Oleidesulfovibrio alaskensis DSM 16109: one gene and its partner. The protein of the gene in region 2 interacts with the protein of the main gene of each other region in a pairwise test. Links are inferred from orthologs where the notes say so. Each region holds a gene or a part of one and is shown on either strand. Other genes may lie near its edges.

The links. Proteins that work in one complex are often made in the same cells at the same time.
Region 1: the proteins of ftsZ (region 2) and rlmN interact in binary tests that used the Escherichia coli proteins (3 or more experiments, as listed by UniProt). The link is inferred for Oleidesulfovibrio alaskensis DSM 16109 from one-to-one orthologs.

What each region holds. Positions count from the first base shown.
Region 1 is NZ_KI519494.1:595,261-600,170, forward strand. Bases 1,269-4,174 are described here. They hold rlmN (dual-specificity RNA methyltransferase RlmN), read right to left. Parts: upstream 3,307-4,174; coding sequence 2,230-3,306; downstream 1,269-2,229. Other genes in these bases: H586_RS0114825 (methyl-accepting chemotaxis protein), read left to right, coding at 1,269-2,123; H586_RS0114835 (HD domain-containing protein), read right to left, coding at 3,472-4,174. Outside these bases: more of H586_RS0114825, read left to right, coding at 102-1,268; more of H586_RS0114835, read right to left, coding at 4,175-4,794; H586_RS0114840 (dihydroorotase), read right to left, coding at 4,909-4,910.
Region 2 is NZ_AXWQ01000006.1:12,529-17,520, forward strand. What follows is about bases 1,335-4,322. They hold ftsZ (cell division protein FtsZ), read right to left. Parts: upstream 3,489-4,322; coding sequence 2,181-3,488; downstream 1,335-2,180. Other genes in these bases: H586_RS18220 (PaaI family thioesterase), read left to right, coding at 1,335-1,836; ftsA (cell division protein FtsA), read right to left, coding at 3,526-4,322. In the rest of the region: H586_RS0105060 (zinc metalloprotease HtpX), read left to right, coding at 1-155; ribB (3,4-dihydroxy-2-butanone-4-phosphate synthase), read right to left, coding at 303-962; more of H586_RS18220, read left to right, coding at 1,333-1,334; more of ftsA, read right to left, coding at 4,323-4,752; H586_RS0105095 (cell division protein FtsQ/DivIB), read right to left, coding at 4,779-4,992. UniProt on the Escherichia coli protein: Essential cell division protein that forms a contractile ring structure (Z ring) at the future cell division site. The regulation of the ring assembly controls the timing and the location of cell division.

The DNA of each region.
Region 1 (4,910 bases), on a different replicon or contig from region 2:
GCTTGTTGCCGGTGCCGCGTGGAGTGCGGCGGCAGAGAGGGGCGCCTGATCCGGTTCTGCGGTCAGGCAGGAGCATGTGCTTTTTACAATGGGGCAATAGAATGAAGATGAATCTCAGGGCACGCTTTCTGGTGCCGACACTGACTATTCTGGTTATCGGCATGGGGGCCTCGGCATGGCTTACCCAGACATATTCCAAACAGGCGGTCACCGCGGCCGTCAACGCGCATATGACACAGGTTTCCGAATCTGTGGCCGGACTTATAGGCACCTGGGTGCAGGATGCCAAACGCGATCTTACGCTGCAGGCGCAGCGCGATGAGATTACACAGGCTTTTGCAGGTGGCGATATGAATGAAGTCACCCGCGAAATGCAGCAGTTTAAAAAGAACTACCCCGACTTTGACGCTGTCAAACTGGCGGACGCGGACGGAAATATTATTGCCAGCACCTACCCCCAAGAAGTCGGCAGGCTTGATATAAGCAGCCGGAAATACTTCAGGGGAGCCATGAACGGAACCCCTGTGGTTTCAGACGCGCTGAAAAGTCAGTTGACAGGTAACCTGATTTTTGTGGTGTCTGTACCGTGTATGCGTGACGGCCGAGTGGCCGGCGTCTTTCTGGGTACGCTGGAACTGGGCAGCTTTTCGGAACGCTTTGTGGCACCGGTAACCATAGGAAAGGAAGGCTACGCATTTATTATGGCCTCCGACGGTAACGTGCTGGCGCATCCTGATTCCTCGCTGCTGATGACCAATCTGCTGAAGCAGAACTGGGCCGGAGAAATGCTCAAAAACGATTCCGGCAAATTGAATCATGAGGAAAATGGCCGGTGGAAAGATGTTGTATATTCGCGGGAACCGGAAACCGGCTGGGTTGTGGGTGTCACCGCCTTTGAAGACGACATCTACTCTGCGGCTTACGAGCTTGCCGATATCGTGCGGGTCATATCCGTGGTTGTGGCGCTGCTTGTTGCCGGTGTTCTGTTCCTTATTGTGCGCAATATCGCGGGGGCCATGAGTGAGACCGCGGGATACGCCGGGGCCGTTGCCGAAGGTCAGCTGGACCATACACTGCGCGTTCAGCGGCAGGACGAAATAGGCGTACTGGCTGATGCGCTGCGTAAAATGGTGCAGAATCTCAAAAGCATGATTCAGACGGCGGAAGCCAAGACCATTGAGGCCGAGGAACAGAGCAGAAAAGCCAATGTGGCCATGCAGGAGGCTGAAGAAGCCCGCAAAGCAGCGGATAATGCCAAGCGCGAAGGTATGCTGCAGGCTGCCGCCCAGCTGGAGCACGTGGTTCTGTCACTTTCGTCGGCGTCGGAACAGCTGGCGGCACAGGTGGAAGAAGCGAGCCGCGGAAGCGATGTGCAGCGCGAGCGTACTTCTGAAACTGCCGCTGCCATAGAAGAAATGAATGCCACGGTGCTGGAAGTGGCCAGAAATGCGTCGGAAGCCGCAGGAAGTGCCGACAATGCCAGAAATAATGCCGAAGAGGGACAGGGGATTGTGGAAGCGGTTATCCAGTCCATCACCGAGGTGAAAAACCGCGCCACCAGTCTGAAGGAGAGCCTGAACACGCTGGGCGGCCACGCCGAGGGTATAGGCAAGATCATGACCGTTATCAGCGATATAGCCGACCAGACAAATCTGCTGGCGCTTAACGCGGCCATTGAAGCTGCCCGTGCGGGCGATGCCGGACGCGGGTTTGCCGTGGTGGCCGACGAAGTGCGTAAACTGGCCGAAAAGACCATGCAGGCCACCTCGGAAGTGGGCGCAGCGGTAAGCGCCATCCAGCAGGGCACGCGTGAAAACATTGAAGGAATGGACAAGGCGGGCGAGGCCGTTTTGAAATCGACAGAACTTGCCGGTCGTGCTGGCAAATCACTGGGCAGCATCCATTCCGTGGTGGAAAGCACCGCCGATCAGGTGCGCTCCATTGCCACTGCGTCGGAACAGCAGTCTGCCGCCAGCGAGCAGATAGCCCGTGGTGCGGAAGAAATAAACCGCATTGCGGCGGAAACGTCCGAGGTGATGACGCAGTCCAGCGAAGCGGTAAGCAACGTGGCCCGTATGGCTCAGGAACTGCAAAACGTGGTTGAGCAGCTTAAAAGACAGTAGCGCGAGCTGCGGCTGTCTGTGAAATATGAAGACTCCGTACCGGAGCACCGCAGGGTGGCCGGTACGGAGTCTTTTTTATGGCTGTGCCGCAGAGGGCGGCATCGGGTCAGTCGCTCTGCGCGCAGCAGGGGGTGCCGCCAGTTTCGGCGGCTTTCAGCTGACCGCAGGCGGCTTTGATGTCCGCCCCTTTGCTTTTGCGTATGATGGCCGTGACATGCTTTGACCACAGGTATTGCTCAAAAGCCAGAATGCGTTCTTCCGTGGGGGCTGCATAAGGGTCTGCCTCGTCGCCCGACGGGTTGTACACAATGAGATTGAGCTTTGCCTTGGTGCGTGAAACAAGCCGGACAAGCTGTTTTGCGTGCTCCAGCGAGTCGTTGACCCCGCCCAGCAGCAGATATTCAAAGGTTATGCGTTCACGCGTTTTCAGCGGGTAGCTCTGCAGGGCTTCAATGAAGTCATTCAGTTCCCAGCGGGCGGCTTTGGGCATGATGGTGCGCCGCAGTTCCTGCGTGGGCGCGTGCAGTGATACAGCCAGATAGGCAAGCCCGCTTTCGCCCAGCCTGCGCAGCCCTTCGGGGTTTACCCCGCAGGTGGAAACCGTGATGCGCCGCGGAGAAAACTGCAGTCCCAGTTCGCTGTTAAGCGTGTGCAGGCTGCGCATGATTTCGTCCAGATTGAGCAGCGGTTCACCCATGCCCATAAAGACAAGATTGCGCAGGATGGGCCGTTCGGCGACGTCGTTAAGATATTCGCGTGCCACCAGCACCTGCCCCAGTATTTCAGACATGGTCATGTTGCGTTCAAACCCCAACGTGCCGGTGGCGCAAAAGGTGCACCCCATGGCGCAGCCCACCTGACAGGAAAGACACTGGGTAATCCTGCCCTGTGAACCGGGTATGAGCACTGTTTCCACCAGTGCGCCGTCGGCAAGACGCAGCAGAAATTTTGTGGTGCCGTCCTGACTTTTGCTGGTTGTGACCACCTCTGGCCAGAAAATGCGGGCGTGTTCTTTCAGCTGTGCGCGGGTCTGTTTCGATACATTGGTCATCTGGTCAAAATCGCGCACATATTTGTTCCACAGCCACTGCCATATCTGGCGGGCGCGGAATTTTTTTTCGCCGAGCTTTTCCACCAGAAAAGTTTCAAGCTCTTCAAATGTCAGGTTCAGAATATCGACCATGACTGTTTCTCCGGTGAGTGGAATGGCTGACGCACAGGCGCTGCCGCGGCCCGGCGCGCTGCGGCACGACGGGAAAGGCAGCAGCCCGCGGTAAAAACGGGCGGCGTCGACAGGGGGAATATAGGAAGAAGGGCCGGAAGGGGAACCCCTCCGGCCCTGATTTTTTTATCGGGGAGCGCGTTCACTGTACGTTTTGACGTACTCGATGGCTTCTTCCATGCTGGTCACCTCACCCGTAACCTGCGCTTTAAGCAGCGCATCGCGGATAACCCCCACATAGGGGCCGGGCTTCAGACCGGTGAATTCCATGATTTCGTTGCCGTTCAGCAGCGGTTCCAGCATCTGCTCGGGGGTTTCGGCACGTTCAAGGTACTTCATATTGTGGTTGAAGTGCGTGTAGTTGCCGTCGCGGGCTTTAATGTCGGCTCTGGCCATTTCAATCAGGCGCGGGTATTCATCCAGCGCCTTGAACCGGCGTATACCCTTGTCGGTGAGCATGAAATGGAAACGCATGTGGTTGCGCACCAGATGGCAGATAAGGTCGACATCTTCCGGCAGAAAGTGCAGCCTGCGCAGAATTTTGCGTGTGACTTTGGCACCGATGCGGTGGTGCTGATAGAATGTCCATTTGCCGTTGTAGTATTCGGCGGCATACAGTTTGCCCACATCGTGGAACATGGTGGCCACGGTGCCCAGCCAGTCAAAGGGCAGTTCTTCGGGGTAGCGGCGCATGCATTCTATGGTGTGGTCGAGCACGGTCTCTTCGCCTGCCTCGGGCGTGCGCAGGTGGCGGATGCGCGACAGTGCGGCCAGTTCGGGAATGAGTCCGTGCAGCAGCATGGAGTCAAACATCAGCTGGACGAACTTGTACATGTTTTCGGCTTCCACCTTGCGCCATTCGTCCATGATTTCCGTTACCGGCACATAGTCTAGAATGCGGCTTGCACTGCGTACTATGGCCATCCACGAGTTGGGTTCGATGGGCAGGTCGAAGTTGGCGGCTATGCGCATGGCGCGCACACCCAGTACGTAAGAACGGCGCAGGGTTTCGTCGGGCACGCCCTCAAAGCGTATGTCGCCCTTGGAAAAATCGTCAAAGCCCTGATATGTTTCCGCCGAGCTGGGAATGAACGGACAGGCCAGCGAGGCGGGCAGCGTACCTTTTGCCTCAAGGCGGCGCAGCATGGTGGGGGTCACACGGGCAAGTGTGGCTTCCGGATGCGAAGAATCATCAGTGTCGGTGTGGTAGAAGCGGAAAAGGGTTCCCCCTTCGCGCAGGGTGCCCACCACGCCGTCTTCGCCGGACATTTCAAGACCGGGAAAAATCTTGCCGAGCTCCACATAACCGGGCTCGCACGCGATGTCTATTTCAAGGCAGTCCTGATCGAGAATTTCGGACTGCAGCTGGGTGTTGACCACGTAGGCGTCGTACCCGTTGCGCATTATGGCCTTGCAGATGCCTATGGCATCCTTGAAGGGCTGGGTCATTCTTCCTCCTTATGCATACGCCGGCTTTCGGCGGAAAAGCTGTTCGTTCAGCCAATGCATTTCAAGCTAACCGTGCGTTGTCAAGCCGGAACCGCCCGAAAGGCATTATTGCGGTC
Region 2 (4,992 bases):
ACAGCGGCAGAATACCCATGCAAAGCGGCAATCAGGCCACAGCGCACATGTTCATTGTCAACCCGTTCAGCGGCGTGCGTATGGCCGAACTGTTCAGCACGCACCCGCCCATGGAAGAGCGCATCCGCCGTCTGCAGCAGATGGCCGGCAGATAGCACCGCGCTTACATGCCCGACTAAAATCAAAGGCCGCCTCTGAAAGAGGCGGCCTTTTTCCGTTTGCAGGAAGCACCATGCCGACTTATCGGTGCTCCGTCTGAAAATCTCCGGCTGTTCCGGCACAGACCGGCCGGCGGGGCGGGCTTACGCCGCGGCCGATTTGTTTTCCTTCATCTCACGGTACCGTACCAGATCATCCACGGTAAGCACCACCATATCATGTTTTCTGCCGAAATCCACAATCTGCGGCAGACGGGCCATGGTACCGTCGGGGTTGGTCACTTCGCACAGCACGCCGCAGGGTTTCAGCCCTGCAAGGCGCATCAGGTCCACGGTGGCCTCGGTGTGCCCTCTGCGCTCCAGCACTCCGCCGGGACGGGCCCGCAACGGAAACACGTGGCCCGGACGGCACAGGTCCGACGGGCAGGCATCATCGGCTATGGCAGCCTGAATGGTGCACACCCTGTCCGCTGCCGAAACTCCGGTGGACACGCCGCAGGAGGCTTCGATGGAAACAGTGAACGCCGTCTGATACTGGCTGGAGTTGTTTTCCACCATCATGGGCAGTCCCAGCGCGCGCACTTTTTCATCTGTCAGACACAGGCACACTATGCCGCTGCATTCCCTGATGAGCATGGCCATCTGGCTGTCTGACAGCGTTTCGGCCGCAAAAATCAGATCACCTTCATTTTCGCGGTCTTCATCATCGGTCACCAGCACGCCGTGGCCCCTGCGCAGGGCATCCAGAGCAGCTTCGACACGTTCTTCAAATGTTCCGGTAAGCAAAGATTCTTTTGCAGACATTATACCACTCCCTTCTGGTGAAAAAAGACGGAACAAGGGCGTGGGAACAGGCAGTGAGCCAGCACCGCAACACGCGGCACAGGCGAAAGGACTGTCACAGGCGGCGCACCGCCCTGCGTACAGGTTGCTGCCTTATCCTCTTTCATCCGGACTATGACCGTCGGCTCCGGAATTGCACCGGATCTGCTGACCCTGCCGCCACGGCAGGCGCTCGCGGGCTGTGCCGGCGCGGAGCTGATCACCGCGGGCCGGCTGACCGCCGGTGGGGAATTGCACCCCGCCCTGAGAATAAGTTCACAAGCTATACAACCCCCCTTATGTGCCTGTCAACACACCTTGGAGCAGTTCCTCATACTGCTGTGCGCACACAGTGCCTATTATTCTTGCGCAGTTTACGGCGCCGTCGTATTTTGCCTCCATGCAGGAAATACACAAAGATCTTCTCACGTTTGTGGAACAGTCCATCCCGTTTCACAAACTTCTCGGAATACGTGTGGAACATGCCGTACCCGGCTTTGCCAGAGTACGGCTGCCGTATCAGGACGCCTTTTGCGGCAACATGGCACGCGGCGCGCTGCACGGCGGCGTGACGGCGGTACTGGTGGATATATGCGGTGCCGTGGCGCTGTGGACGCATTTCGGCCCGCTGGATAAAACAGCCACCATTGACATGCGTGTGGACTATCAGCGACCGGCACCTTTTGACGACCTGCTGGCCGAAGGTGAAGTACGCGTGATGGGCAACCGCATAGCCAGCGTGCATGTACGCGTTACAGCAGCCGCTGCCCCTGATCAGCTTATTGCCGAGGGAAGATGCGTCTACTACGTCAAACGGGTACCGCAGCAGCCGGAGACCGCCGGAACACCGGAATGACGGCATCCGGTGCCGGCAGAGCGGCGCGTGCGGCCTCACCGGTCATGTGCCGTCACTTCTGCGTCGTACCCTGATTTTTCTTACGGCATCAGCCTGCGGAAAAATGCTCCGCAAAGACGCCGCCTGTGCCGGAGAGATAAAAACTGAAAAGGCCGCTCTGTACAGAGCGGCCTTTTAATGATCCGGATACGGGAAAGGAGAGGCTATCGTTTCCCGCAAGCCGGGGTCTACCTGATGAATCTGACTACGCCACGGTCCGCGCCATGACGGGCACAACCGCAGCAGGTGCGGGCAAAAAGCCGCGTCATCTGCCGCGCCTGTATCAAACAGACACAACCGGAACGTTACTGAGGCTTTCTGCGGATGAACGAGGGAATTTCAAATTCATCCTCGTCAAAGGTGAAATCCTCATCGGCGTTAACCGCTGCCTGACGGGGCGCGGGTGCCGCGGGCTGTGCAGCCTGCTGCTTGCGCAGGTAGGCGGGAATACTTCTGTCGCCTTCGGTGAACGTGGCAACACCGCGCGGTACGCTGCTGTCCAGCGTTCTGCGGGGAGCCGTTTCTGCCGCCTGCGGAGCTGTTGCCGCGGCAGCATGGGGCGTTGCGGACACAGTGCCGCCACCGCCGCCGGAACCGCTGCCCGCACGTCCGCGTATCTGTGTAATTTTGCCGCTGGAATGCATTTCATCCAGACTCGACGTATCAATGCCGGTGGCAATGACGGTGATGCGCATTTCATCGCCCATGTTTTCGTCAAACACGGTACCGAAGAAAATACGGGCATCTTCGTGCGCTGCTTCCTGAATGACTCCTGCGGCTTCGCTCACTTCCTGAATGGTCAGATCGTAGCTGCTGGTGATGTTCATCAGCACGCCGCGTGCACCGTCAATGGAAACGTCTTCAAGCAGCGGGCTGGTAATGGCCCGCTGGGCTGCCTCGTGCGCACGGGATTCTCCGGACGAAGTACCCGCGCCCATCATGGCCAGACCCGATTCGCCCATGACCGCCTTGACGTCGGCAAAGTCGAGGTTGATCAGACCGGGCACCATGATGAGGTCTGAAATACCTTTCACGGCGAAGTACAGAATTTCGTCTGCGCGCTTGAGCATCTCAATGAAAGTCGCTTTCTTGGAAGCCAGCGAAAGCAGCCTGTCGTTGGGAATGGTGATAAGGCTGTCCACCTGCTGGCGGAACTGCTCGATACCTTTTTCCGCCGCTTCAAGGCGCTTTCTGCCCTCAAAGAAAAACGGCTTGGTCACAACGCCCACTGTCAGCGCGCCCATTTCCTTGGCCACCTGCGCGATAACGGGCGCCGCACCGGTTCCGGTGCCGCCGCCCATGCCGGCGGTGACAAATACCATGTCAGCTTCACCCAGCGCTTCGCGGATGGCTTCAATGCTTTCAAGGGCTGCCTGTCTGCCCACTTCGGGGTCAGCACCGGCGCCAAGACCTTTGGTAAGCGCCTCGCCAAGCTGAATTTTAAATTCCGCCTGCGAACGGTGCAATGCCTGCACATCGGTGTTGGCGGTGATAAAAGTCACCCCCTTGAGCGTCGATGTGATCATGTTGTTCACGGCGTTACCGCCGCCACCGCCGACGCCGACGACCTTGATCTTGGCCGAGCTGTCGATATCGATATCGTGAAAATCCATATGCCTCTCCTTTAGCCGATACGGTGGAAACCCAAAGTTACGATATATCAGAGAACCACTTCCGCATACGCGACAGCACACGGTTGAACATGTTGCCGTCGCGGATCCGGAATTTCAGTTCCAGCCCTTCCTTTTCCGCGCCGTAGCACAAAAGCCCCACGGCGGTGGCAAATTTCGGGCTGTTGACCACATCCTTCAATCCCCCGACGTTGCGGGGATACCCTATGCGGGTGGGCAGGTTGAAAATCTGTTCCCCCAGTTCCTGGCAGCCTTCTATAAGGGCCGTACCACCGGTCAGAACAACACCTGCGCCTATCATGTTCTTGAACCCGTAACGGACAAGCTCCTGATCGACCAGCGACAGGATTTCTTCCATGCGGGGTTCGCATATTTCGGCAAGCACCTGCCGCGACAGGCGGCGGGGTTCGCGGTCGCCCACGCTGGCAACCTCTATTCCCTCGTCGTCGCGGACCATCTCGGCCATGGCGCAGCCATATTTGATTTTAATTTTTTCAGCAGAAGCCATGGGGGTACGCAGCCCGAAAGCTATATCGTTGGTCAGGTTCTGCCCGCCCAGCGCCAGCACCCCCGTGTGCTTTATGGAATCGTTGGCAAACACCGCTATATCCGTGGTGCCGCCGCCCAGATCAACCAGTGCCACGCCGATCTCGCGTTCTTCTTCGGTCAGCACGGCTTTGGATGACGCCAGTGCCTCAAGCACAATGTCGGAAACATCCAGCCCGCTGCGATGGCAGGAACGCACAATGTTCTGGGCGCTGGCCACAGCGCCGGTGACAATGTGCACCTTCACCTCAAGCCGCACGCCCGCCATGCCCAGAGGATCGGCAATGCCGCGCTGCTCATCCACTATATATTCCTGAGGAAGGATATGAATGACCTCGCGGTCCATGGGAATATTCAGCGCTTTGGCAGCGTCGAGCACGCGCTCGACATCGCGCGGAGCCACCTCTCCGCCTTTCACGGCGATGACTCCGTCGCTGTTGGCGCCTTTTATATGGCTGCCCGCGATGCCCGCGTAGACCGAGCGGATTTCGCAGCCTGCCATAAGCTCGGCTTCTTCCAGCGCTTTTTTGATGGACTGGACGGTTTGTTCGATATTGACAACCACCCCTTTACGCAGCCCTGTGGAAGGACTGGTGCCTATGCCCACAATGTCGATGCCCTCTTCCGTGGGTTCGCCGACAACGCAGCATATTTTGGTGGTGCCGATATCAAGACCGACTATCAGATCCGACTTGGCCATTCCTCCTCCTCCGGCGGAACCTTGTTCTAGCGGGCTGCCGCATGCCGGCGTACCCACACGTTGGGGCCTTCCGCCCGCATGTCGCGCATACCTTCCAGTTCGCCACGTCTGCCCAGATCGGCAAATACAAGGCTAAGGCGCCTCAGGTCCGCATCCATATCGTCCAGCCCGAAAACCAGACGAAGATTTTTATCTTCCATGTACAGTTCCACGCTTCTGCCTGCTGTCAGGTGTATGCGC